4 regions of the Pseudoalteromonas sp. Of7M-16 genome follow, and region 4 is predicted to be linked to each of the others. Evidence: predicted binding sites of a transcription regulator. Region 4 holds the regulator's gene; each other region holds the start of a gene.
The links. The regulator sigma-54, encoded in region 4, starts transcription at its own class of promoters, with help from an activator protein. The targets are predictions, from matches to a motif close to GTTGGCACGNNNNTNGNNT.
Positions count from the first base shown of each region.

Region 1: a site for sigma-54 is predicted at 3,472-3,490, ahead of MHN81_RS16075 (P-II family nitrogen regulator). Genes of this name have one in related genera too.
Region 2: a site for sigma-54 is predicted at 3,843-3,861, ahead of MHN81_RS10975 (flagellar assembly protein T N-terminal domain-containing protein). Genes of this name have one in related genera too.
Region 3: a site for sigma-54 is predicted at 2,652-2,670, ahead of glnA (glutamate--ammonia ligase). Genes of this name have one in related genera too.

Region 1 covers NZ_JAKRFY010000015.1:95,495-101,657, reverse strand. The annotation lists gene mrcB (penicillin-binding protein 1B) at 1-1,735, opposite strand, end outside; gene MHN81_RS16080 (ammonium transporter) at 1,846-3,075, opposite strand; gene MHN81_RS16075 (P-II family nitrogen regulator) at 3,086-3,424, opposite strand; gene MHN81_RS16070 (response regulator) at 3,557-4,825, opposite strand; gene MHN81_RS16065 (carboxypeptidase C (cathepsin A)) at 5,073-6,163, shown strand, end outside.
Region 2 covers NZ_JAKRFY010000008.1:269,996-276,158, reverse strand. The annotation lists gene MHN81_RS11000 (hypothetical protein) at 1-275, shown strand, start outside; gene MHN81_RS10995 (FlgO family outer membrane protein) at 398-988, shown strand; gene MHN81_RS10990 (FlgO family outer membrane protein) at 1,000-1,656, shown strand; gene MHN81_RS10985 (FlgO family outer membrane protein) at 1,662-2,303, shown strand; tRNA gene MHN81_RS10980 (tRNA-Arg) at 2,494-2,568, shown strand; gene MHN81_RS10975 (flagellar assembly protein T N-terminal domain-containing protein) at 2,610-3,800, opposite strand; gene MHN81_RS10970 (LPP20 family lipoprotein) at 3,932-4,402, shown strand; gene flgN (flagellar export chaperone FlgN) at 4,461-4,889, opposite strand; gene flgM (flagellar biosynthesis anti-sigma factor FlgM) at 4,882-5,205, opposite strand; gene flgA (flagellar basal body P-ring formation chaperone FlgA) at 5,278-5,985, opposite strand; gene MHN81_RS10950 (chemotaxis protein CheV) at 6,126-6,163, shown strand, end outside.
Region 3 covers NZ_JAKRFY010000017.1:124,316-130,478, forward strand. The annotation lists gene MHN81_RS17545 (ABC transporter permease) at 1-2,298, shown strand, start outside; gene glnA (glutamate--ammonia ligase) at 2,730-4,136, shown strand; gene MHN81_RS17555 (DUF4124 domain-containing protein) at 4,378-4,893, shown strand; gene glnL (nitrogen regulation protein NR(II)) at 5,002-6,078, shown strand; gene ntrC (nitrogen regulation protein NR(I)) at 6,078-6,163, shown strand, end outside.
Region 4 covers NZ_JAKRFY010000003.1:278,211-284,373, forward strand. The annotation lists gene MHN81_RS04970 (KpsF/GutQ family sugar-phosphate isomerase) at 1-184, shown strand, start outside; gene kdsC (3-deoxy-manno-octulosonate-8-phosphatase KdsC) at 186-737, shown strand; gene lptC (LPS export ABC transporter periplasmic protein LptC) at 734-1,288, shown strand; gene lptA (lipopolysaccharide transport periplasmic protein LptA) at 1,278-1,808, shown strand; gene lptB (LPS export ABC transporter ATP-binding protein) at 1,805-2,530, shown strand; gene MHN81_RS04995 (RNA polymerase factor sigma-54) at 2,572-4,083, shown strand; gene hpf (ribosome hibernation promoting factor) at 4,110-4,397, shown strand; gene ptsN (PTS IIA-like nitrogen regulatory protein PtsN) at 4,401-4,856, shown strand; gene rapZ (RNase adapter RapZ) at 4,869-5,711, shown strand; gene MHN81_RS05015 (HPr family phosphocarrier protein) at 5,711-5,989, shown strand.

The sequences.
Region 1 (6,163 bases), on a different contig from region 4:
TCGGAATATCACTTTTTATCCCCAGTTCAGTCATGGTATCTGCTACTTTATGTACCCCAACGTCTAACCCAAGGTTTACTGCTGGTATGTTTAAACTTTTACTGAACGCTTCGTAAAGCGGCACCTGACCTCGAAACTCATGATCAAAATTTTCAGGAGACCAAGTTTTACCCGATGCATCAGTTACTTGAAGTGGTGAGTCATCGACCAATGTGCCCAAGTTGTAGTCTTTTTGCAGTGCCGTTAAGTATATTGCAGGTTTGACCAAAGAGCCGACACTGCGCCTTGTATCCAACACTCGATTAAAGCCAGAAAAACGCATCTGCCTACCTGCCACCAATGCAGATACTCCAGACTTTTCTGCATTTACAGACAACATGGCCACTTCCAGTCCTGAAGTACCAAAGCGACGCTCTAAATAAGGTAAGCCAGATGTGATAGCTTCTTCCATCGCACTTTGTTTTTGCAATTCAAAGTAGGTAAATATCCTCACACCTGCGTGAATAATATCATCATTTGGCACCAGGCCTTTCAGCTCTCGATTTACCAACTCCAGATACCCCGGATAAGACTGAAGTAAACTTTCTTTTAGCGGCTGAATCTCAATTTTACGCTCTAGCGACTGACGATATTCAGTGGTTGTGATGATGCCATTTTCTGCCATCAGTCTAAGTACGAGATCTCGACGTTCCATAGTCCGCTCTTGGTATCGTCGCGGGTTGTAATAAGAAGGCCCTTTAACCATCGCAACTAACAGCGCAATTTGGTCAAACTCTAACTCATCTACAGGCTTAGCAAAGTAAAATTCCGAAGCTAGCCCCATACCATGTACACCTTGGTTGTATGCTTGACCCAAATAAACTTCATTGAGGTAAGCTTCCAAAATTTCATCTTTGCTATATCGGTAGTCCAAAATCAACGCGATAAAAGCTTCATTGATTTTGCGTACAATTGAACGTTCACGTGTCAGGTAGAAATTTTTAGCCAACTGCTGAGTGAGCGTACTACCCCCTTGCACTGTTCTTCCCGCTCGAATATTACTGTAAAGGGCACGCATTATTGACCATACGGATACTCCGTGGTGCTCATAAAAATTGCGATCTTCGACGGCCAATAGCGCTTGTTTGAGTACATTGGGAAATTTATCTAAAGGAACAAACTCTCGGTCTTGATTGGTTTCATTCCCGATCCGAGCAATTTGCACAGGTTCTAGACGCTCAGATGAAGTTCTTCTACCACTCTTATCAACGACACTTGCCAGTTTTTTTCCGGCAAAGTTAAGCGTAAATACTTTTGCCGACTCTTCGCCTTCATAAAACTCAAAAGCGCGACGATATATGGTGACCGTGCGACCTTGAACCAGATATTGACCCGTTCTTTTAATGCGATTTACTCGAGAATAATTTAGTCGTTCCAACTCCCAAATCACTTCATCTTCTGACAAATACTGATCTGGATAAAAGGTCATAGCTCGTGCATATACTTGCACTGGAAGTTGCCACTTATTGCCTTCAAACTGCTTACTCACTTTCGCATCTAGGTATACAACGTACATAGCAACCGCACAGCAAACTGCTAGACCACCTTTCCAAAATAGCGACCAAAGCGTTTGTAAAACCCGGGATTTAAATACCCCTAAGCGCTGCTTTATAGGCATTTTTTTAGAATTTGATGACTTCTTAGTTGTGCGCTTCGACTTTGATTTTTTTGCAGGGGTACGTTTTTTATCTGACATTTACCGGAGTAATTTTTACGATATCTAGAATGATGCTAGAGTAACTTAGATTAACGGCCACTGAAACCAAAAAAGCAGGCTAAAGCCTGCTTTTTTAATCTTTTTAACTGCTAGTGGTTACGTATCGTGACAAACTCTGGATACGCGTCAACCCCGCAGTCATGCTGGTCCATACCACTGAGTTCCTCTTCTTCGCTAACTCGGATCCCCATGGTCTTTTTCAAAAGCGCCCAGACCAAATAAGAGGTAACAAACACAAAACCGAGAATGGACATGAGACCAATTAACTGAGATACAAAATTGGCTTCGTCATTTGAAAATGGCACCATCATTACCCCTAAGCATCCACATACACCATGAACAGAAATAGCACCGACCGGATCATCAATTTTAAATTTATCCAATGTAACGATACTGAACACCACCAAACTGCCACCCAGTGCACCTATGATACATGCTAAAAGCGGTGTTGGAGAGGCAGGCTCCGCGGTAATACTCACCAACCCAGCCAGTGCACCATTTAAAATCATCGTTAAATCCGCTTTTTTCCACATAATTTTGCATACTAGTAGTGCTGATATCGCGCCTGCAGCAGCGGCAGCATTGGTATTGAGCATGATCTGACTCACCGCAATGGCGTTTTCTTTGTCTGCTATAAACAACTGAGACCCTCCGTTAAAGCCAAACCACCCCATCCATAAAATAAAGGTACCGAGTGTTGCTAGTGGTAAATTAGAACCAGGGATCGGGTATATTTCACCGTGCTTACCATACTTTCCTTTTCTCGCTCCCAATAGCAAAACTCCTGCAAGTGCAGCCGCAGCCCCCGCGCCATGAACAATTGCCGAACCAGCAAAGTCAACAAAACCCAGTTCAGATAAAAATCCAGCTCCCCAACTCCAATAACCTTGAATTGGATAAATAACACCAGTCAATACCACGGTAAACAATAAAAACGCCCATAGCTTCATCCGTTCGGCAACTGCGCCTGAGACAATAGACATAGCCGTGGCTACAAAAACTACCTGAAAGAAAAAATCAGACTCTAGTGCATGATCCGCATCCGCTGAGGCTTCGCCAATCAATGCTCCAAAACTTGGGACAAATCCACCTTCTGAATTTCCTACATACATAATGTTATAACCAATCAACAAATACATGGTGCAAGCGATCGCATACAATGCGATATTCTTGGTTAAAATTTCGGTGGTATTTTTTGATCTGACCAATCCCGCCTCTAACATGGCAAACCCCGCAGCCATCCACATCACTAAAACGCCCGATATCAAGAAGTAAAACGTGTTGAGCGAGAATTGTAATTCTATAATTGTGTTGTCCATCAGTTGCCTCTCAAATTGCTTCTTCGTCTAATTCGCCAGTACGGATCCGCACTATTTGCTCTAGGTCATACACAAAAATTTTACCATCGCCGATTTTTCCGGTATTGGCTGCTTGTGTTAACGTATCTACAACTCGCTGACAATTTTCACTGTGTGTTGCTATTTCGAGTTTTATTTTTGGAATAAAGTCGACTTGATACTCAGCACCTCGATATAACTCAGTGTGGCCTCGTTGTCTGCCAAACCCTTTGACATCGACAACCGTCATGCCTTCAATACCTAATTCGGCGAGCGCCTCGCGAACTTCATCCAATTTAAATGGCTTGATAATCGCACTTATCATTTTCATCGTTGACCTCCAGAGGAGTGTGATTCCTGTTGTTGATGGAATTCACAATCCAACCTTTGTGCCAATAAAATTAATTTTTATTAATCAATGAGATAAAACTTGAAATGAGATGGGGAATTGCAAAAAGTGCACTTAGGTGGTGCACTCTTCCAGTATTTGATTTGATTTGGTGCAGGCACCAACTGCACTATTGCGGCCTTGTGCTTTTGCTTGATACAAAGCTTTATCAGCGTGACGCATTACCTCACTCAACGTGGGAAATTCACATCTTGCGATACCTATACTTACAGTGCAATGTAACTTGTGTTCATCTATGGAGAAAATGTTCTTGGCAAACTTTCTTCGGAAGCCATCAAACGCAGCTTTTGCCTTCTGTATATCTTGCTCAGCTAACAACACAGCAAACTCCTCTCCACCGACTCGTGAAACGAGGCTATCTGAGAATGAATCCGTCAACAGCTGAGCAACTTGGGTAAGGATACTATCCCCACCTAAATGACCGTATTTATCATTGATTTCTTTAAACAGGTCCAAGTCTAGCAAGGCTAAACAGCTATGTTGTAAACCTGTTTTAAGCAATTTATCCATTTGTTGGCAGAAATAACGGCGGTTATATAAGCCTGTGAGATAATCTCGATGAGCATAATCTTTAATATCAGCAATTAAATTTAATTGCTCCATTGTTTGCATTACTCGGCAATGAAACTCTTCGTTCATAAAAGGTTTCATTAAAAAATCATTGGCACCATATTTAATAAACTTAGCAGAAAGGCCGTGAGTTCCAGCACCAGACAACCCTACAATCGCAAGGTCATCACGCCCCCGGAAATTACGCACCGCTTTGACCAATTCAAAACCATCCATCGTTGGCATAGCATAATCGGTAAGTAGGAGTTTAATTTCATGCTCAGCTTTTAGCATAGTAAGCGCTTGCTCACCATCTTGCGCTTCAAAAACTGTAAATAGCTGCTTTTCTAACATTTGCCTCATTACTGCTCGACTGATCATTGAGTCATCGGCAATGAGTGCTTTACAGCCCTGATTTCTTAACAATCGACTGACGAGTTTAATCGCATACAAGTAGGAATCACGATTATCCTTAATCACATAATCGACCACGCCCATTTCGAGCATCTGTTGGCGGCTATATTCATCAATTTTTGATGTCAGTACGACTGTGGGTACATTGTGGCTCAAAGTTAACTGCACCACCTCTGCGTCCATCGCATCAGGTAAAGTTAGATCGACCAAGGCCAAGGTGTAGCGGTTGCTTTTTAGTAATGCTTTACTTTCCTTGAGTGACCAAGCAAAGTCTATATCGACATTTAAATGTTGTGATGCCAAATGGCGTAAGATCTGTTGAACAACCTTACTATCTTCAACAATTAATACTTTTTGCATGGAAGCTTTCTCTAGTGACTGCAATGAGAGATGTAGTTACACAAGAATTTAACAGGGCTAAATACTTTAATACTACAGACATAAGGGTGAAATATACGCGATTTTTGTGACAAAAAAAACCTGCATCGCCCCTAATTGGTAAACAAATTGTAATAGGCTGCGAATATTGCTATTTAGTCTCATTCACTTTGAATTCAGCGTAAAAAAAGCATTAAATGGACACTATTAGTGAATTTTGAGGATTACCATGACCGCTGTACCTAAAATAATATCAGGTCTATTGTTGCTTTGCATTAGCGCAGCCAGTGCTGCCAATGTTAAACAAGCTGAAAAATTAAGTTTTGATATTGATCATCAAATTACCACAAAGCATAAAGCAACGATAAATGGCACACGCCTAAATTATACGGTCTCAACTGGTACGCAACCACTATGGGACAATGAAGGCAACCCAATCGCCTCACTACACTATACTTATTACAAAAAAGATAAGGTCAAAGATCTTTCTAAGCGCCCACTCCTTATCTCATTTAATGGTGGCCCAGGCTCAGCATCTGTATGGATGCACATCGCATATACCGGACCTAGAGTATTAAAAATCGATGATGAAGGCTTCCCTGTTCAACCCTACGGGCTTAGAGATAATCCATACTCGGTGTTAGACACAACCGACATCGTATTTGTAAACCCTGTCAATACTGGGTATTCAAGAATGCTACCTGACGGCAACGGAAAAATGCCAAGTAAAGAATTGCAAAAAAAGCAGTTTTTTGGAGTCAACGCTGATGTCAAATACCTTGCAACTTGGCTAAATACTTTTATCAACCGCCATGACAGAGCGCTATCGCCTAAGTTTTTGATCGGAGAAAGTTACGGTACGACACGTGTTGCTGGACTGGCTCATGAGCTGCAAAATAAGCAATGGATGTACTTAAATGGGGTTATTTTGGTCTCTCCTACCGATATTGGTATTAAGCGAGACGGACCTGTAAAAGCAGCAAATCGCTTGCCGTATTTCGCCGCCACTGCATGGTACCATAAAGCTCTCAGCGAGGAGCTGCAAAATAAAGACCTACTTGAACTGCTAGAAGAGGTCGAAGCTTATACACTGAACCACTATTTACCAGCCTTGGCCAAAGGTGCCATGATCAGCGCACAAGAGAAACAATCCGTGATCACTCAAGTTGCCAAGTATGCGGGTTTATCTGAGCTATTTGTCGCACAAAATAACTTGGACATTCCAAATTCCGCGTTTTGGAAAGAGCTTCTTCGCGAGAGAGAATTTACGGTCGGCCGACTAGATTCACGCTACCTGGGCATAGACAAACGTGCCGCTGG
Region 2 (6,163 bases), on a different contig from region 4:
TGTTAGTGACACAATTACCCCATTATACAGGTTATATTGCCAAGGGAGGGGAGTTCGATTCTTTGACAATATTAAAGGCCTACGTAGCGATAGAGTCTAAACGGTCGAGGCATTTATTTCCGACAAAGCCTTTTTACGTACATGACAAAAAGCGAAAAAAATACTTACTTGGTTACACGTTTGCTAAACAGTCACCGCAGGCGGCAAGAGCTTGCCTTAAGCTTAAGCAAAATCACATAGCGTGTAAGGTTGAACGAATTTCCGTTTCGCAATAAGTTTTAATCAACTTCATACAAGACACGACGATATAATACTTTGAGCAACTTTTATATCGTATAAGCCCTGCTTTGGTTCGATTTTTGCATTATGTACGTCAATAAACCAGAGGTATGTCATTATGCGATTTCTAATCTTGGTGTTTGTAAGCTTGCTTGCAGGATGTAGCACAAGCGCTTGGGTTGGCTCAAGTGCAAAACAAAACCCAAAGCCGGCGCCACCTATGCGCAGCGTTCACAGCTATGTTGGAGAGTTAGCGACTCAGTTAAGTCAATATAGCAAGCCACTAAAGCCAGGCGTTTCAGTCGCTGTCACCAGCTTTTTTAAAGATAATGGGCTAGGTGCCGATACGTTAAATAATCAAGGCGCTGGTTTGAGTAATCAAGTGCAAGAGAGTTTCATTACGTATTTAACGCAAATGGGCTTACAGGTTGTTGAATTTCGGATGCAAAAAGCGATCAACCTATCAGACAGTGCCGATAGCGTTTTGAGCCGAGATATAGAAAAACTCAAAGAACGTCACAAATTTGACCTTATTTTGACAGGCAGTGTGAGTGAGAGTATTAATTCTTACACCATACATGCGAGGCTGATTGATATGGTCAATAGCAAGACAATGTCAGCCGCTTCGATTAGCTTGCCAAAAGAGACCTTGTGGGGAACAGAGCAAGTACAAATGCGAGATGGGTTACTTCATCGCGGTCAATATTAACGGAGAAAGATATGAAAAAGTATGCATTATCACTTTTATTGCCTGTGTTATTCGGCTGCTCGAGTACCGACAGTGAGCGTCATAACAGTAATGCAATGGCGGTAGATAAAAATGCTTTTGCTAGCTCTGAAAGCCAGTTTCAGGTACACCCTGGTGGAATGCATGGCATGACCGTGTCTCAGCAAATGGCAAGTCGAAATGTGACCCACTATGTACAAAATTTGATGCAAGACATGATTGGTAACTTACGCTATGTAAACGACCGAACGCCAATCGCGGTAGCGACCTTTGTCTTTTTAGATGAAGACTATAACTATGGCTCGTTGCTAGGTAACCAGTTGTCAGAGAGCTTCGTTCACGAGTTACACAACTTTGGCGTACCTGTTGTTGACTTTAAAACGACCGACTTTATGCGGGTTACTAAGCAAGGGGACTTCATATTTAGCCGCGACTTTTTAGAGTTATCAGATGAGCATACTTTTAATTACGTGTTGGCGGGTACTTTGGCAAATCATCAAGGTGGCGTGCTAGTCAATGCTCGAATTGTCGGCGTAAAAAGCAAAGCCGTGGTAGGTACTGCACAAGGGTTTTTACCTCAGTCGGTTGTTAACGCGTTACGTGATGGCATTGGCCACGATGGCATTCGTTTGGAAAGAGCAAGCAGGTAATGGCAATGAAACACAGCATAGCATTAGTTAGCTGCCTAGTAGCGCTGTTTGGCTGTGAGAGCAGTCAGCATTCGCAAATAGTGCCCAAAGGACAGCAATCGAAACAAGCACAGCAATCGTTGCAGCTTGCTCAGTTAGCCAATGAGCTAAATATGTCCCCAGAGGTCGAGTACACCGACCCGGGGTTTGTTAGCTACTCCCATAATAAGCAGCTGGCCAATTATGCTGGACAAATAGCATTGGAGTTAACAGATTCCATGTCGGGGGTTTCTCCCAATGCTGTTGCAATTACGAGTTTTGTGAGTTTTGACAAAAGTTTACGAAACAGCAATCAGCTGGGAAATCAGTTGGCTGAGTCGATGATCCACCAATTTCAAAAATTGGGTTACCCCGCGCTCGACTTTAAATCTCACCGCGGTATAGCAGTAACTAGAAATGGTGACTTTATTTTGTCTCGAGACGCCAAAAAACTCCCACAAAACCCTGTGCCAAGTCATGTTCTAACCGGAACTATGATCTATCGCGATAGGGGAGTTGAGGTCAACTCTCGACTGTTGGATTTTGATAGTCGTTTGGTCGTGGCAAGCAGTAATGTCATTATTCCCTATTTTATACTTCACCCCAGTGCGACAGTCACTTATCGATAAGCTAGGCTTGACTGTTATATGTAGTCAAGCCATTGCACCACAACTAGCTCATTTATAACTCCATATCTTAGTTGCGCATTTAGGTTTCTGTTTTTGCGTACTATTTTTAAAATATACTTGTCATTTAGGGTTTAGCGCTGTTATAAATGTAACCGCACAATCAAGGGTTTAATCTTTGATGTGATGGCGTGTCCCCGTAGTTTAATGGATAAAACGGGGCCCTCCTAAGGCTTTGATGTAGGTTCGATTCCTACCGGGGACGCCAGCCGCTACAATGTGAATTTAACAGGCACTAGAGAAGCCGCGTTAAAGCGCAAAGTCTTCGCTGGGGGCGATGATAAGCTCGACAATATCGTTTATTTGAATATTATTCATCGGTCTGCTGTTTATATTTTTCGCGATGGCATTTTGAGCGTTAACTTGTGTCACCTTGACCCGATTGATTGTTTGAATACTACGAGTAAAAAACTGGTTTCTCTCACCTGCTACGTCACTGCGATGTGCAATACTCAAAATCTGCCCTTCTTGCAATCCATGGGCACTGCCTAAGTTAATTACAACCTGATCTTGGTCTTTATGAAGGATCCTACCTTTTGTTGGCAAACATGAAAATGCTTGGTTTAGATCTTGTGCAAGGCTATTAAAAACACCTTGAATGCGTTTGCCATAGTCAGTATGCCAAAAGGTGTCGCTATATACGTCAATGATCTTGGTTTTTTCATAGGGCCACACGCCTGTAACGCTATAGTGTTGTTGCCACACTTTATCTTTGCTGATTGCGTCGAAAGCGGCAAAGTCTATTTTGAAACTTCTCACGTATTCGTCATCTTGCCAAAAAGCATAGTCACTATTTAATTGCTGTGTACTGGCGAGGTCGGTTATTTGGCTGAGCAATACATATTGGCTATTGCTTGAGGCTGTTAGGCTCTCAATAAGCTGGGCGTCGTAATCAAAGTTTTGTGAAAAGAACGCGCGTACATTAATGCTTTTATCTATAAATGGAATAGGCTTGACCGACATATTGCGCTGCATCAATGTCTGATACATGCGCTCGCTGGTTGATTTATGTATGTCAAAAATTTGACCTAGCCTGGCTTGATGAGGTTGCATCAGTTGACTTTGTGTTATCGTGATCTGTTTATTAAACGACTCTTCGGGGCACTGCTGTTGTTTAGGGAAAATATCTAAGTGAAGAGTCACACTCATAACACCATCTTGTGTGTTTTCTGAGACTAGATTGATCTCTTGGATTTCGCCATGGCTTTTTATTTTGATGTGATCTTGTGCAAGCACGCCATCTGCGAGCGTTTGAATACTTGATACGGTTGCACCAGAAAAAATCAGCGCTTGTGTTATGGCATCTTGGACTGCTTCTTGCCTTGCCGCCGCTCTGTCAGTTGTGTATGCATTTGCATACCCTGTTACTTCAAACCATTCTGCTTGAGCACCAAAGCTTAGTAAACAGGCTACAAGAGCTGTACTACTCACTTTTTTCATCGTTTAATACCATATCAAAAATTTGACTTCTATTTCATAGTTCAGCAAATCCTATGCCAATAGCATTGGCGCAATTTGTGCATGCTGTATAAACACAAAGGCAATTTGGCGTGATTAGGAGTCGGTAACATATGCGAAAGTTATTTAAAATTAGCAAAATTTTAGCCATAGGTGTAGTGGTAGGTCTTGCTGGCTGCAGTTCAATTATCGACAAACATGTAGAATATAGTTACGTTCAACCAGACAGCTACCCGGTTTTAAAAGCGATAGGGTACGCGCCATTGGATGCACAGCCTGGAGCGACCGATAGTGAAAAAATGCTTATGGCAATTAAAGTGTCTAAATTGGAAGCGTATCGAGAGCTAGCTGAGCAAGTCTATGGCCACCAGCTCAACGCCACGACGACCGTAAGGGGTGTAGTTGCGCAAAATGACGGCTTGCGTAGCCAAGTTCAAGGGGTGATCCGAGGTGCCCGAGTGCTCAAATCATATGCGGTCGGTGATATTTATACCACAGAGTTGGAGCTTGATATGAAAACCGTATATGACCTTTATATTGGTCAGGTAAAACCGAAGAAAATTCAACGAGTCACCTATTACTAGTCATGTCTAACTAAAAAAGCACTGTCGGTACAGTGCTTTTTTTGCCGCTAAGATTAACTTAGGCTTTGAGGTTTTTGACGATTTCGCCTACGTTTTCAACCACATTTCCTTCTTCTGTGTAGGTGGTCGACATTGGCCTACCGATCAAAATCTCTTTCAATTCACGTACTGTCATGTGCGCCAAATGAGCTGCTTTTGCATTCACTTCGTTTTGATTTTTGCATTTAAGTAGCAATAAATTTATTTGCTCCGTTAAGGGCGCCACATCTGGGTCTTGAAACAACTCTTTAGGGTAAGTTGATAAACTTTTATCAGTCTTCTGTATTGTATTTAAGAAGGTAATTTTTTGCCGCGCGATGTCTTTTAGGCCATCGCCATTTCTAGAGCTAAGCGCGTTAAGTTCATCGTCTAGAAGCTGGGTCAAAGCTTCTAGTGATGTAATTTGTGCCGTAAGTTGCTGTATACACAGCTCAATATCTTTATCCATATAAATCGAATTCAAATGCCGCTATATTTTTGGCAAGTTTCTCAGCATCAACCTGATACTTACCTTCTGCAATGGCTTTTTTAAGCTCTTCTACTTTCTTACTATCGAATGCCGGCGTTTGCTGCGCTTTGTCTTGCAAGCCTTTTAATTGCTGTGCCTGTGGCGTCAAGCTAACCGAGTCTGAAGCCGCTTTTTGTTGAGCAGCAGGTTTTGTTGCCGTATTACTTGCATCATTTCTTTGCAATTCAGCACGTTGTTGCTTAATATTATTAGCAACATTGTTTGGCTGATTTTGACCGTTAATGTTATTAACCATGACATTGACCCATATAAAATAGTTGTTTCAGTCTTTTTATCGACCATTCCACTACTAACTTTAGCAAAAATTTTAAATATTGACCGCAACGGAATCAACATCTTTTACGCGTGCTCGGATGGTTTTCCCTGATTTTACATTTTTTACACGAATTTGCTCGCCGAGATTGCCATCTTGCAGGGCGATCCCCTGAGTTTTGATAGCAAAGTGCCCATTGCCAGCCACTATTATGACAGAGTCTCCCTTACAAACCATACAAACATGACGTAAATTGATGGCTTTGTCAGCTTGGATGCGACGTTTCGTTTTACTACCAACTAACATATCAATGCTATCAATGTTTGAAGCGCGAACAAAGTGTTTTGGTCGCATTGCCATTTTTAAGTCGCCAGCTTGCAAAACCGTGCCTTTATCCAGCTGCTGAGTACTGACTATGACCGGGTATAAAGTTTCTATTTTTATATGCACAAACTGTACCCAGTTCTTTTTGTCGTTGCAGCGAACTTGTACGGTAACTTGACGATTAAATGGAGGTGAGGCTTTGCTAGAAACTTTTAATGGCGACTTACATTGCCGATTAGGGAGCCGTGAATCCAGCGGCAATGCAGAGACATTGACTTCCCCTTTTGGGTCCTCAGTGGTATGTTTTTCCACATACTTTATTGCGACTTCCTGAATTTGTACTGGCTCATAGGTGTGAGCGTAAACAGGCTGCTTGGCTAAAAAATATGCCAAAATGAGAAAGAATTGAACTGCAATTGTATTTTTTAACAAACTCATGATGTTTCGACTATGCTTATGGGGTGAAACAAGGTATAAAGATTTTGCGTGAATTGCTTCACCGCTTCAAGGGCAACTTTGAATGCTATATGACAAGCAAACATTGTTCCGATAAGCTGTATTTTGAGTAGGAGAATGAAATGGCAGGTATTTTAGACTCAGTTAACCAACGAACACA
Region 3 (6,163 bases), on a different contig from region 4:
CCGCTGCCTTACCCTGATCAGGATAGGCTGATCCTAGTGCAAGGTCAGCTACTCGCTGACGGTGAAGTAAAGCGTGAAAATTACCTGCCCTTTCTCGGCGCAATTGAAGCCTATAAAGATCAACACCCTGGGATCGAGACTTTCGCGCTACACAATATCAGCATAGATGTTGAACAAAGCTTGCCAAACAGTCCAACCTTTAATACTGGCGCCATCACACCCGAGTTTATGCAGATCATCGACGCACCGCTGGCACTAGGGCGTCACTTTACAAAAGATGAAGGACTCGACAGCAATCAGCCTGTTGCCATTATCTCATATGATGTCTGGCAAACTCACTTCGGTGGCAGTAGTGAAGTGCTATACCGTTCTGTGACTTTCAAAGGCATCAGCTTTATCATCGTTGGCGTGACTGCTGAACACTTCGCTGAGCCTGTATTGGCAACCCCCACTTGGCGCACCGATGTGTGGTTCCCTTATGACTATCGCGATACTCCAGATCCAGTTTGGACATTTTCCTCCAATCAGGTGCACTTGGTAGGTAAACTAGCCAAAGATGCAGATATCAACCGTACTCAGCTAGCACTCAATAATTGGCTGATGGCACGCTATCCAGCAGCGGTTGCGGATGATCCCACTGTGGCAAATACCGAAGTTAAATGGCGTTTTACAACGTATAAAGAGCGCATTATTGGCGATGCAGGCAATACCAGTATCATGATGTTAGCAGGCAGTGTGGTGCTACTTCTTATCGCCCTCAGTAACATAGGTAACCTCGTCTTATCTCGTGCTGTTGAGCAACAACGCGCTTTTGCTATTCAAGCAGCACTGGGCGCACAACCTCACCACTTATTCAAACAAGTACTGGTTGAATTATCCTTGCTATTCGCTGCCGCACTCATTGTTGCCACCGGTATTGTAAGCCTTATTTTGGGCTTATTAAAAGCTGGATATGCAGGTCCGCTTGCACGTTTAGATGAACTCAGCCTCAACATGAACACTGTGCTATTTGCGATTGCTTTAACACTCATTCTTAATTTCGCGCTCGCTTGGGTGGTCAGCAAGCAACTGAATTACAATGCCATTATTGGTGCATTGCAAAGCAGTGGCAAGGGTTCTGGCGTACAAGTCTCTAAGCGTACGCGCCAAGTACTGGTATCAATGCAGGTATTTTTTTGCATCTCATTGCTGGTGTTATGTGTGAGTATTTTCAAACAAAGCTGGGCACAGCTCACAGCACCAACTCATATCAATACTGAAAATACTGCACAGATCGCTTTAAACGTTGGCACCTTGCTCACTGACATGTCGCCGGAACAGCGCGCCACACTTGTGCTAGACGCGACAGAGCAACTTAATCAACACAGTGACGTTGTGCGTGCAGGTGTTGGGAGTTATCCACCTATCTCTTATTGGTTAGAACAGTTCTCCTCATATCATTCGCAATTAGAGCCCGGGATGGATAAGCCTATCGTGACACACAAGCGCGTTTGGGGTACACGCGGCTATTTTGAAACATTCGGCCTAACTTTAACGCAGGGGCGACACTTTACTGACGCTGAAGCCAGAGATAGAGCACCTGTTGTGATCATCAACGAATTTATGGCGAATATGATCAAAGCCTCTGGAAAAGAGCCGATTGGCGCTAAATTGTATGCACGCAACTCAAATGAACCCATCACCGTGGTGGGTATCGTAGGTGATTTGAATTTGCCAAACCAACCTCCAATCTCTAGGACCTATCGTCCTCGCGTAAATACTGGATACCCTATTATCGTGGTCGAAACAAAGCCCAATGTGCAACTAACTCGACAAAGCATCAATGATTTGCTGGCGCAAGTACACTCACAAATACGCGTTTATGACTTACAAACCACGGAGCAAATTTTGTCCTCACACCTCAAATCACAGCGTGTCGCTAGCATCTTTACTATTGTGCTCTCAGCCGTGGCGGTGATTTTAGCAGGTATTGGGATTTACGGCGTATTTAGCTATGCAATTGCCCTAAGGCGTTATGAGCTCGGTATTAGAATGTCAATTGGTGCAACGCCTTTGGCCATTTTCAAATTGGTACTTGCAGAAAACATGCTGCCATTTTTAATCGCAGCCACTTCGGCTACCTGTGCTTTACTTATCGGCTACTTTAGCGCAGCTTCAACGCCTATTATGCAAATGATGACTGTATGGAGTTGGTTTATCCCGGTCGCTCTAATAGCAAGTCTAGTCATTGGTATCACCTTGCTATCAACCTGGAAAATCATTCGCCGACCGGCACAGTATGCATTAAAAGGGGCCTAATTATGGTTCAAACCAGCCGCCAGCCCAAATATAGCGTCACGATAATTTCCTTCCTGAGACGTTGTTTTTGGCTTGTCGTGGCGGCTGGTTTATTTGTACTACCAATAAGTCACATAGATATGCTACACATCATTTGTAACTACGACCCCGCTACTCAGCCAACATGTACTAGTCACGCATTTTTGCATACACTCAAAGTATTGGAGTGGCTGGAATAGTCAATGGCACAACCAGCCACAGCAAACGCACCAAAATAGTGCAGCCCGTACTTAATTGGTGCACCTATTTAGTTCAATTGTCCATTACTTGCTATATGAAAAACAATTAAATATTAATTTTCAATAACTTAAAATTCTGGCACAGATCACGCTTAGAGAAGCGCAGTTAAGCAAATTATTGCAGCAAAAAATAACCCACGAGTCGGAGGACACATGTCACAATCGGTTTTAGATTTTATTAAAGAGAATGAAGTTAAGTTTGTAGATTTACGTTTCACGGACACAAAAGGTAAAGAACAACACGTTTCAATCCCTCATCACCAAGCCGATGAAGACTTCTTTGAAGACGGTAAAATGTTCGACGGCTCGTCAATTGCTGGTTGGAAAGGCATTAACGAATCTGACATGGTATTAATGCCAGATGCAAGCACAGTTAAGCTTGACCCATTTGCTGAAGAAACGACTATGATCGTACGCTGTGACGTACTTGAGCCTTCTACAATGCAAGGCTATGAGCGTGACCCTCGTTCAGTTGCCAAGCGCGCAGAAGACTATATGCGCTCTACAGGTATTGCAGACACAGTACTATTCGGTCCTGAGCCAGAATTCTTCTTATTCGACGATGTTAAATACAAAACTGACATGTCTGGCTCTATGTACTCTATCGACTCAGAAGAAGCATCTTGGAACTCTGACAAGAGCTACGACGAAGGCAACACAGGCCACCGTCCAGGCGTGAAAGGTGGTTACTTCCCAGTTGCACCAGTAGACTCTTCACAAGACTGGAGAAGTGCTACTTGTCTAGTACTTGAAGAGTTTGGTCAAGTTGTAGAAGCACACCACCATGAAGTAGCAACAGCAGGTCAAAACGAGATCGCTACGCGCTTCAATACTATGGTTATTAAAGCGGACGAAATCCAAGAGATGAAGTACGTTATCCACAACATGGCACACCACTACGGCAAAACAGCGACATTCATGCCTAAGCCAGTTGTAGGTGACAATGGTTCTGGTATGCACTGCCACCAGTCTCTAGGTAAAGATGGCCAAAACATCTTCGCAGGTGACAAATATGGCGGTCTATCTGAAGATGCACTTTACTACATTGGTGGTATCATCAAGCACGCTAAAGCAATCAACGCGTTTGCAAACGCTTCAACTAACTCATACAAGCGTCTAGTACCAGGGTTTGAAGCGCCAGTAATGCTTGCATACTCTGCACGTAACCGTTCAGCTTCAATCCGTATTCCTGTTGTACCTTCAGAGAAAGCACGTCGTATCGAAGTACGTTTCCCTGACCCAACAGCTAACCCATACCTTGCGTTTTCTGCAATGCTAATGGCTGGCCTAGACGGTATCAAAAACAAAATCCACCCTGGCGATGCAATGGACAAAGATCTTTACGATCTACCTGCTGAGGAAGCTGCAGAAATCCCAACTGTTGCAGCATCACTTGATGAGGCGTTGGCATCTCTTGACGCTGACCGTGAATTCTTAACTCAGGGCGGTGTATTCACTGATGACTTAATTGATGCTTACATTGCACTTAAGTCTCAAGAAGTTGAAAAGCTGAACATGACAACTCACCCTGTTGAGTTCGAAATGTACTACAGCGTATAACGAAAAATATGCTCGCAGCGAACAGAGGTAGCTCGTTACCTATGCGCAATGTTCGTTGCATTTAATAGTGTAAATGCGCGCTTAAATCATATGTGTTCTCAAGCCCGCAATAGCGGGCTTTTTTATGGCAAAATCGCGGTAAAACCTCTACAGTTAAACAGTGAGTAATAGCGCTTGCACAATGTTGAGAATGAGACAATGATAATGTGCTTTAACACTGTTCAATTTTTAGGGTGAGGTTGTGGTGAGTCGACTGTGGTTAGTAATAATATTATGTCTAGCGAGCCATGCTGCCTATGCTGATAAAAAGGTGTACCGCTGGAAAGATGAAAATGGTAATTGGGTCTATTCAGACACACCGAGAAAAGGTGCTGCGGAAGTCAAAATTAATACGCACTTCCTAACGATGCCAGCAACAGACACCTCTGTTTTAGGAAACAGTTCAACACAACAAACCGCAACTGAGTACAAAGCAACCATTATCGCCCCGAATCACAAACAAACGCTACGTGATAACACGGGTAGCGTGTATGTAAGTGGACAGATCACCCCTAGATTTGCAAAAGACTTTACTGTGCAACTTTATCTAGATGGCAAGCCAACAGGGCCAAAACAACATACGATCACTTTTGCTTTGCGCAATGTGCCTCGAGGTGAGCATTCAATTCAGCTGATGGTTTTTAACTCCAAAGGTAAGGTTGTTACTAAAAGTGATGAAACCATTTTTTATTTGCACAAAGCCAGAGCAAACCAATAAAAATAAACACAAAATTGATACCACAGCATGAGCAAGCCAATAACAACAGCACACTGTTCATTTTTGTGTTAAATTACTATGCACCAACTTGGTGCAAGGCGACCCATAATGGAACACCTCAATTCATCGATATTGCCTGAACTGTGGCAAAACTTATCAACGTCAGTCATTTTACTCGACGAAGACTTCAAGATTCACTATGCCAATAACAGCGCCAGCGAATTATTAGGTCTAGGACAAAAGCGTCTCATCGAACAGCCTTTTGAAAGCATCTTTCATCACCATTTAATCGATCTAAAACGGCTCAAGCGCTATGTGCTTGAAGATGGTATTGATTGCCAACAACATAAAGTAGACGTTGTATTCATTGACAATAGAGCCAGCACTATCAATTTGTTCGCTCGCAAATTACATATTAACAATCGCAATTTCATTCAATTGGAATGCCGTCGAATTGATGAAGAACTACGCTTTGACAAAGCATTTAATCAGGACCACCAATATCAAGCAGCTCGCAATCTGATCCGTGGATTAGCGCACGAGATTAAAAACCCACTCGGTGGTATACGCGGAGCGGCGCAATTATTGCAGTATGAAGTTGAACAACAAGAGCGAGATGAGTGCGCACAGTTGATTATCGCACAGGCAGATCGGTTAAGGGAGTTGGTTGACAGGCTACTGGGACCAAATGAGCTACCAAAGCGTACACTGTGTAATATTCATAAAGTGCTTGAGTCAATATTGAAGCTCAGTGCATTGGAAACCGAGCATGCACTCACGCTGCGCAAAGATTATGACCCCAGTATTCCGGATATTTGTGTGGACGAATCAAAAATTCAGCAAGTGGTACTGAATATAGTGAGAAACGCTCAGCAAGCGCTACAAGGCAAAGGAGAGATCTGTGTTACAACCCGAATTTGTCACCGGGTTAGGCGCGGTAAATTAATCCTCAGAAAAGCGTTGCTCATAAAAGTTGCCGATAACGGACCTGGCATAGATGAAGCGTTGAAAGCGACGCTTTTTTACCCCATGGTTACCAATAAAGAAGGTGGATCAGGGCTTGGATTATCCATTGCGCAAACCTTGGTCGAGCAGCATAACGGCTTTATCGAATGCGATAGTTGGCCAGGACATACAGAGTTTTGTATCTACTTACCCTTTGAAAATGAGCTAGGGAGCAAATAATGAAAAGTGTGTGGTTAGTTGATGACGATGCTTCTATCCGATTTGTATTGGAAAAGGCTTTATCTAGAGCAGGCTTTGCAACGGA
Region 4 (6,163 bases):
TAATGATACTATTGAGTCGGTTATGACGATTTGCTGTACTACGGCTTCACCAGATATGCTCGCAGCTGAAGCACTCAATATTATGGAAAAGAAACGAATTAATGGCCTCATTGTGATCGATGAAAACCAGCACCCTATTGGGGCATTAAATACCCAAGACTTATTGCGCGCAGGAGTATTATAACATGCAGTTTAGTGAGCTTTATCAACCCATCACATCTCAAATAGGTGACAGAGCCAAAGCAGTTAAACTGCTAATTTGTGATATTGACGGTGTATTTTCTGACGGCCGCATTTACTTGGGAAATCAAGGTGAAGAACTAAAAGCATTTAATACCAAAGACGGTTTTGGGATTAAAGCACTCATTGAAACAGGTGTTGAAGTTGCCGTGATCACAGGCCGCCATTCAGAAATTGTTAAGCATCGAATGACTAGCCTAAACGTTAATCATATTTACCAAGGCCAAGAAAACAAGCTGCAAGCTTATGACAAATTAAAGGCCGAACTTAATTTAACTGACGAGCAAATCGCCTATATTGGTGACGACGGACCTGATATCCCTGTCATGCAACAAGTTGGCTTTGCAGTGGCTGTTGCTGACGCGCATCCGCTGGTGAAAAACTTGGCTCACTATACGACTATGATGCCTGGAGGCTTTGGCGCCGTCAGGGAACTCACCGACTTATTAATGTTAAGTCAGGGCAACGAGCTACTCTCTAATGGGAGCAGTACATGACTAATTTACGAGTCATACTACTCGTAGTTTTCGGCGCTACCATGCTGTGGCTTTGGTATCCTTTTTTAATACAAACAGAGCAGCAAACTCAACAACAAGAAGAAACAATTGCCAAGCCTGATTATGTAGCAGTCGATTTGAAACAGACTTCTTTTGCAGAAAATGGGCAGCTCAGTTATCAAATTACAGCAAAAAGAATGGAGCTCTATCAGGAGTTGGGATTTAGCCATTTTGAAGCACCTATTTTTGTATTACACAATGGGCAGCACAATTGGCAACTCGCTGCAAACGAAGCCACTTTATATGAAAACGATACCTTGATTTTAGAAGGCAACGTTAAAGCAACCAACTTGAACGAAACAGCAATGATCACGCACATTGACGCAGACAACCTCCGGCTCGAGATCACCAACCGGATGATGCGCTCAGAACAGCCCGTGGTCATTACAGGCCCGAGTGTAACCATTACTGGAAAGGGCCTTATCGCCGATCTCAATATTGAGGTCATTGAACTCATCAACCACACCGAAACGATTTATGATAAGCAATAAACTAAGTGCAACCCTACTATTCACTTGTGCTATTGGACTACTGCCACACTGCGTATTGGCTAATAGTAACCCAGAGCAAGTCATTATCAGTTCAGGCAAGCAGCAAGCACAATTACAGACTAACATCGGCGTATTTGAAGAAAATGTCGAAATTATTCATGGCCAGAGAAAAATCTTTGCCGATCGACTTGAAGTGCACAGACGAGAGGAGCTAGGCGAAAATAAACAATTATTAGTTGCAACTGGTTCCCCAGCAATCTTTCAGGAACGACAAACTGATGGCTCACTACTAAAAGCCAGCGCCAACGAAGTGCGTTACGATGTAGCAAATCGTCTTCTGACAATCAAAGGCAACGCAGAGATCAGTCAAGCTGGTCAAAAGATTTCCGCTCAAGAAATTCTCTACGATATGGAGAAACAGCTGATCAGCGCACAAAAAGCCAATGACGAAGGTAAGCGTGTAAGAACTGTCTTACTCCCTGTTGATAAAAAACAAGATGGTAACAAGGAGCAACAGTGAGCACACTAAAAGCCACAGCACTCGCCAAAAGCTACAAAGGCAGACAAGTTGTAAAAAACGTCGAACTCAGTGTTGAAGCTGGAAGCATTGTGGGATTGCTAGGGCCTAATGGCGCAGGTAAAACCACCACTTTTTATATGATTGTGGGTTTAGTGCCAAGTGACAAAGGCAGCATTCATATTGATCAGCAGGATATCACCTTGCTGCCAATGCATAGCCGCGCACGTATGGGGATCGGCTATTTACCACAAGAGTCATCGATATTCAGAAAGTTGACGGTTTATCAAAATTTAATGGCTATTTTGGAAACACGTAAAGACCTAAATAAAGCTCAGCGTGAAACGATACTAAACGAATTATTGGACGAATTTAATATTCAACATATTCGCTCTAGTTTAGGAATGGCGCTTTCCGGTGGAGAGCGTCGTCGAGTAGAAATTGCTCGCGCTTTAGCCGCAGATCCAAAATTTATTCTATTAGATGAGCCTTTTGCTGGCGTTGATCCCATTTCAGTGTTAGATATAAAGAAAATTATTGAGCATTTAAAAAATCGTGGAATCGGTGTGTTGATCACAGATCACAATGTACGTGAAACATTGGATGTATGTGAAAAAGCCTATATTGTTTCCCATGGTGAATTAATTGCTTCAGGTAGCCCTGAACATGTTTTAGCGGATCAAACAGTCCGAGATGTCTACTTAGGCGAACAATTCAGGCTATAGTTAAGAATAAGCGTAACAACAGAAAGGATTGTTAGAGATACATGAGGCAATCGCTACAGCTGCGCATGGGGCAGCAATTAACAATGACACCACAACTACAGCAAGCGATACGCCTGCTGCAGTTGAGCACATTAGACCTCCAGCAAGAAATTCAAGAAGCGCTGGACAGCAATCCTTTATTGGAAGTAGAAGAAAACGAACAAGAATCTTTTGACAACGGTCTAGACAAAACGCAAGAGCAATCACAGGCAAGCGAAAAAGCAGAGTCCAGCTCTGAGGAGATCCCTGAGCCACAGATCAGCGATTATGAACAAGACACTGATACAGCTCTAAATAAAGAGACCCTCAGCGATGAGATGGCGATGGATGTGACTTGGGATGAATACATCAGTGCGGCGCCGGTAAGTTCATCAGGGCCTATGCCTGAAGATGAAAGCGTCTACCAAGGACAGACAACTGAAAGCTTGCAAGAATACTTGATGTGGCAGCTTGAGCTCACACCATTTAGCGCGACGGACAGGTTGATCGCACTGTCAATTGTTGAGGGTGTAGATGACTCTGGCATTTTAACAGTATCGTGCGAAGACATTTTAGAAAGCTTGAATCTCGACAATGATCAAGACCCCGTCGAGCTCGATGAAGTTGAAGCTGTCCTAAAACGCATCCAACTCTTTGACCCAGTAGGGATCGCCGCTCGAAGCCTTCAGGAATGCTTAATTGTGCAACTCAATCAATTTGCGGCAGGCACGCCTTGGCTTGAACAAACCAAGCTAGTTATCGATGAACATATCGATCTATTAGCGAATCGTGATTATCGTACTATCATGAAGAAAACAAAGCTCAAAGAAGGTGAGCTAAAAGAAGTGATGACGTTGATCCACAGCTTAAACCCTAAGCCTGCTGCAAGTATAGTGCAAGAAGAGGCCGATTACGTAATCCCCGATGTCTCCGTTAAAAAGGTCAAGGGACGTTGGGTTGTTGAGCTAAACCCTGATTCTATGCCTAAAATAAGAGTTAACGATCATTATGCTGCTATGTCTCGCTCTGTAAAATCAAGCAGTGACAGTCAATTCATTCGCTCTCATTTACAAGAAGCAAAATGGTTTATTAAAAGCCTTGAAAGCAGAAATGAAACTTTATTGAAAGTTACTAATTGCATTGTGCAGCAACAACAGGCATTCTTTGAACATGGCCCTGAGGCAATGAGACCTATGGTACTCAATGATGTTGCTGAAATGGTTGACATGCACGAGTCGACAATATCTCGAGTAACAACGCAAAAATACATGCACACGCCTCGTGGCATTTATGAATTGAAATACTTCTTCTCGAGCCACGTTAGTACCGAGAATGGTGGTGAATGTTCTTCCACAGCGATCCGAGCACTCATCAAAAAGCTAATTGCTGCTGAAAACGCTGCTAAGCCTTTAAGTGATAGCAAAATTGCAGATGTATTAGCTGATCAAGGTATTAAGGTGGCAAGACGTACTATTGCCAAATACCGAGAGTCTTTGGCTATTCCACCGTCTAATCAACGTAAGAGCTTGATTTAGGCGTAACAAAAGAAGGAAAAATGCTTATGCAACTAAATTTAACTGGTCGCCATGTAGAAATTACCGATTCATTAAGAGACTACGTAACGAGTAAGTTTGCGAAGCTAGAAAGGCATTTTGATCACATCAACAACGTACATGTAATCTTAGATGTCGAAAAACTCATACAAAAAGCAGAAGCCACATTGCATGTCAACGGAGGTGAATTGTTTGCTTCTACAGAGCATAAAGATATGTATGCAGCAATTGATGGTTTGATTGATAAGCTAGATCGACAAGTGATTAAACATAAAGAGAAGCTAACTCGACACTAAATCATGAAACTTAGCACACTCATTTCCGAGGACTGTAGCAAAGCTGCGGTCCTTTTTAATAGTAAAAAAAGAATACTTCAATATATTAGTGAGCTGGCGCAGTCAAAAATTCCAAGTGCCAATCAACATGAGATTCTAGAAGCACTTTTAAACCGCGAAAAGCTAGGCAGTACAGGGATAGGTAAAGGGATAGCGATCCCGCATGGCAGGTTGCCAGGTTTAAATAACATTATTGCCATCATACTTGTAAACCAACAAGCCATTCCTTTTGATGCCTATGACGATCGCAATGTGGACATTTTTGTTGCACTCATCGTACCAGACGGTGAAAATAAACAACATTTAGAGACCTTAGCCAGTATCGCTGGTAAACTAAATAACAAAGCTTTTTGTAAACGACTTAGGCAAGCAAGTAATGATAGCGAGCTTCATCAAGTCCTTGTTGAGTTTGATAAATAATAGGAATTAAACGTGGAACTCATAATTATCAGTGGCCGCTCTGGCTCAGGTAAATCTGTTGCATTAAGAGTTTTAGAAGACTTGGGTTATTACTGCGCTGATAATATTCCAGTTAACCTGCTGCCTGCTCTAGTTCGCAGTGTCTCTGATAGCTACAATAAAATTGCGGTAAGCATCGATGTTAGAAACTTACCTAAAGAGCAACAAGAATTTCATGATATCTTAGAGTATTTACCTGGTTTTGCGAAACCACGTGTTTTTTATTTAGATTGTGACGATCAAACTCTGGTTAAACGCTTTTCTGAAACGCGACGCTTACACCCGCTGTCTTTAAACGACTTACCTCTAGACTTGGCCATAAAACAAGAGCGCAACTTACTTGATGTGTTAATCCGCCGTGCTGATGTCACCATAGATACCACAGATCTCAGTGTTCATCAGTTAGCAGAAAGTGTACGTGAAAAAATCCTCGGGCAAAAAGACAAACAGCTTATTATCACGTTCGAGTCATTCGGGTTTAAGCACGGGATCCCTAAAGAGGCTGATTATGTCTTTGATGCACGTTTTTTACCAAACCCGCATTGGGAGCCTGAATTGAAGCCCTTAACAGGCTTAGATCAGCCCGTAGTGGATTATTTATCAAGCCATAGCATAGTTCAAAAGTTTGTTTGGCAAATTCAGACTTTTATGCAAACTTGGCTACCACACTTAGAGCGTAATAATCGAAGCTACTTAACAATCGCCATAGGTTGTACTGGTGGTCAACACCGCTCTGTATACTTGGCTCAAACACTTGGAGAGCGCTTTCAAAGGACTCACTCCAATGTCAAGATTCGTCACCGAGAACAAGAGTAATGACGCGAGAATACGAAGGCGTTTTTCTAATAAAAAATAAGTTGGGTTTACATGCTCGAGCAGCAACAGTACTAGCACAGTTGTCTACTCAATTTAACGCTCAAGTTACTCTATATCAAGGTGATAAAAGTGCGCCAGGAGACAGCGTATTGGCTCTGTTGCTGCTGGAAAGCAGTCAGGGTAAAGAAGTTAAAGTAACCTGCACAGGTCCCGATGCACAAGACGCTTTGCTCGCAATTGGAAATCTCATTGAAGATAAGTTCCATGAATCAGAATGACGTCTAACTTCGAATGAGCTGTGAGGGTTCTACTTTTTGTCCCAACAGATCTGTTACTGCAAATAAACTGTAATACAATACTTTTAATTTAAGCAGCTATAATCATTATATTATTTTCACTTTTACAGTAATTTGGCACGGCGCGGATAGGATCTCCCAGATCTATTTATTTTG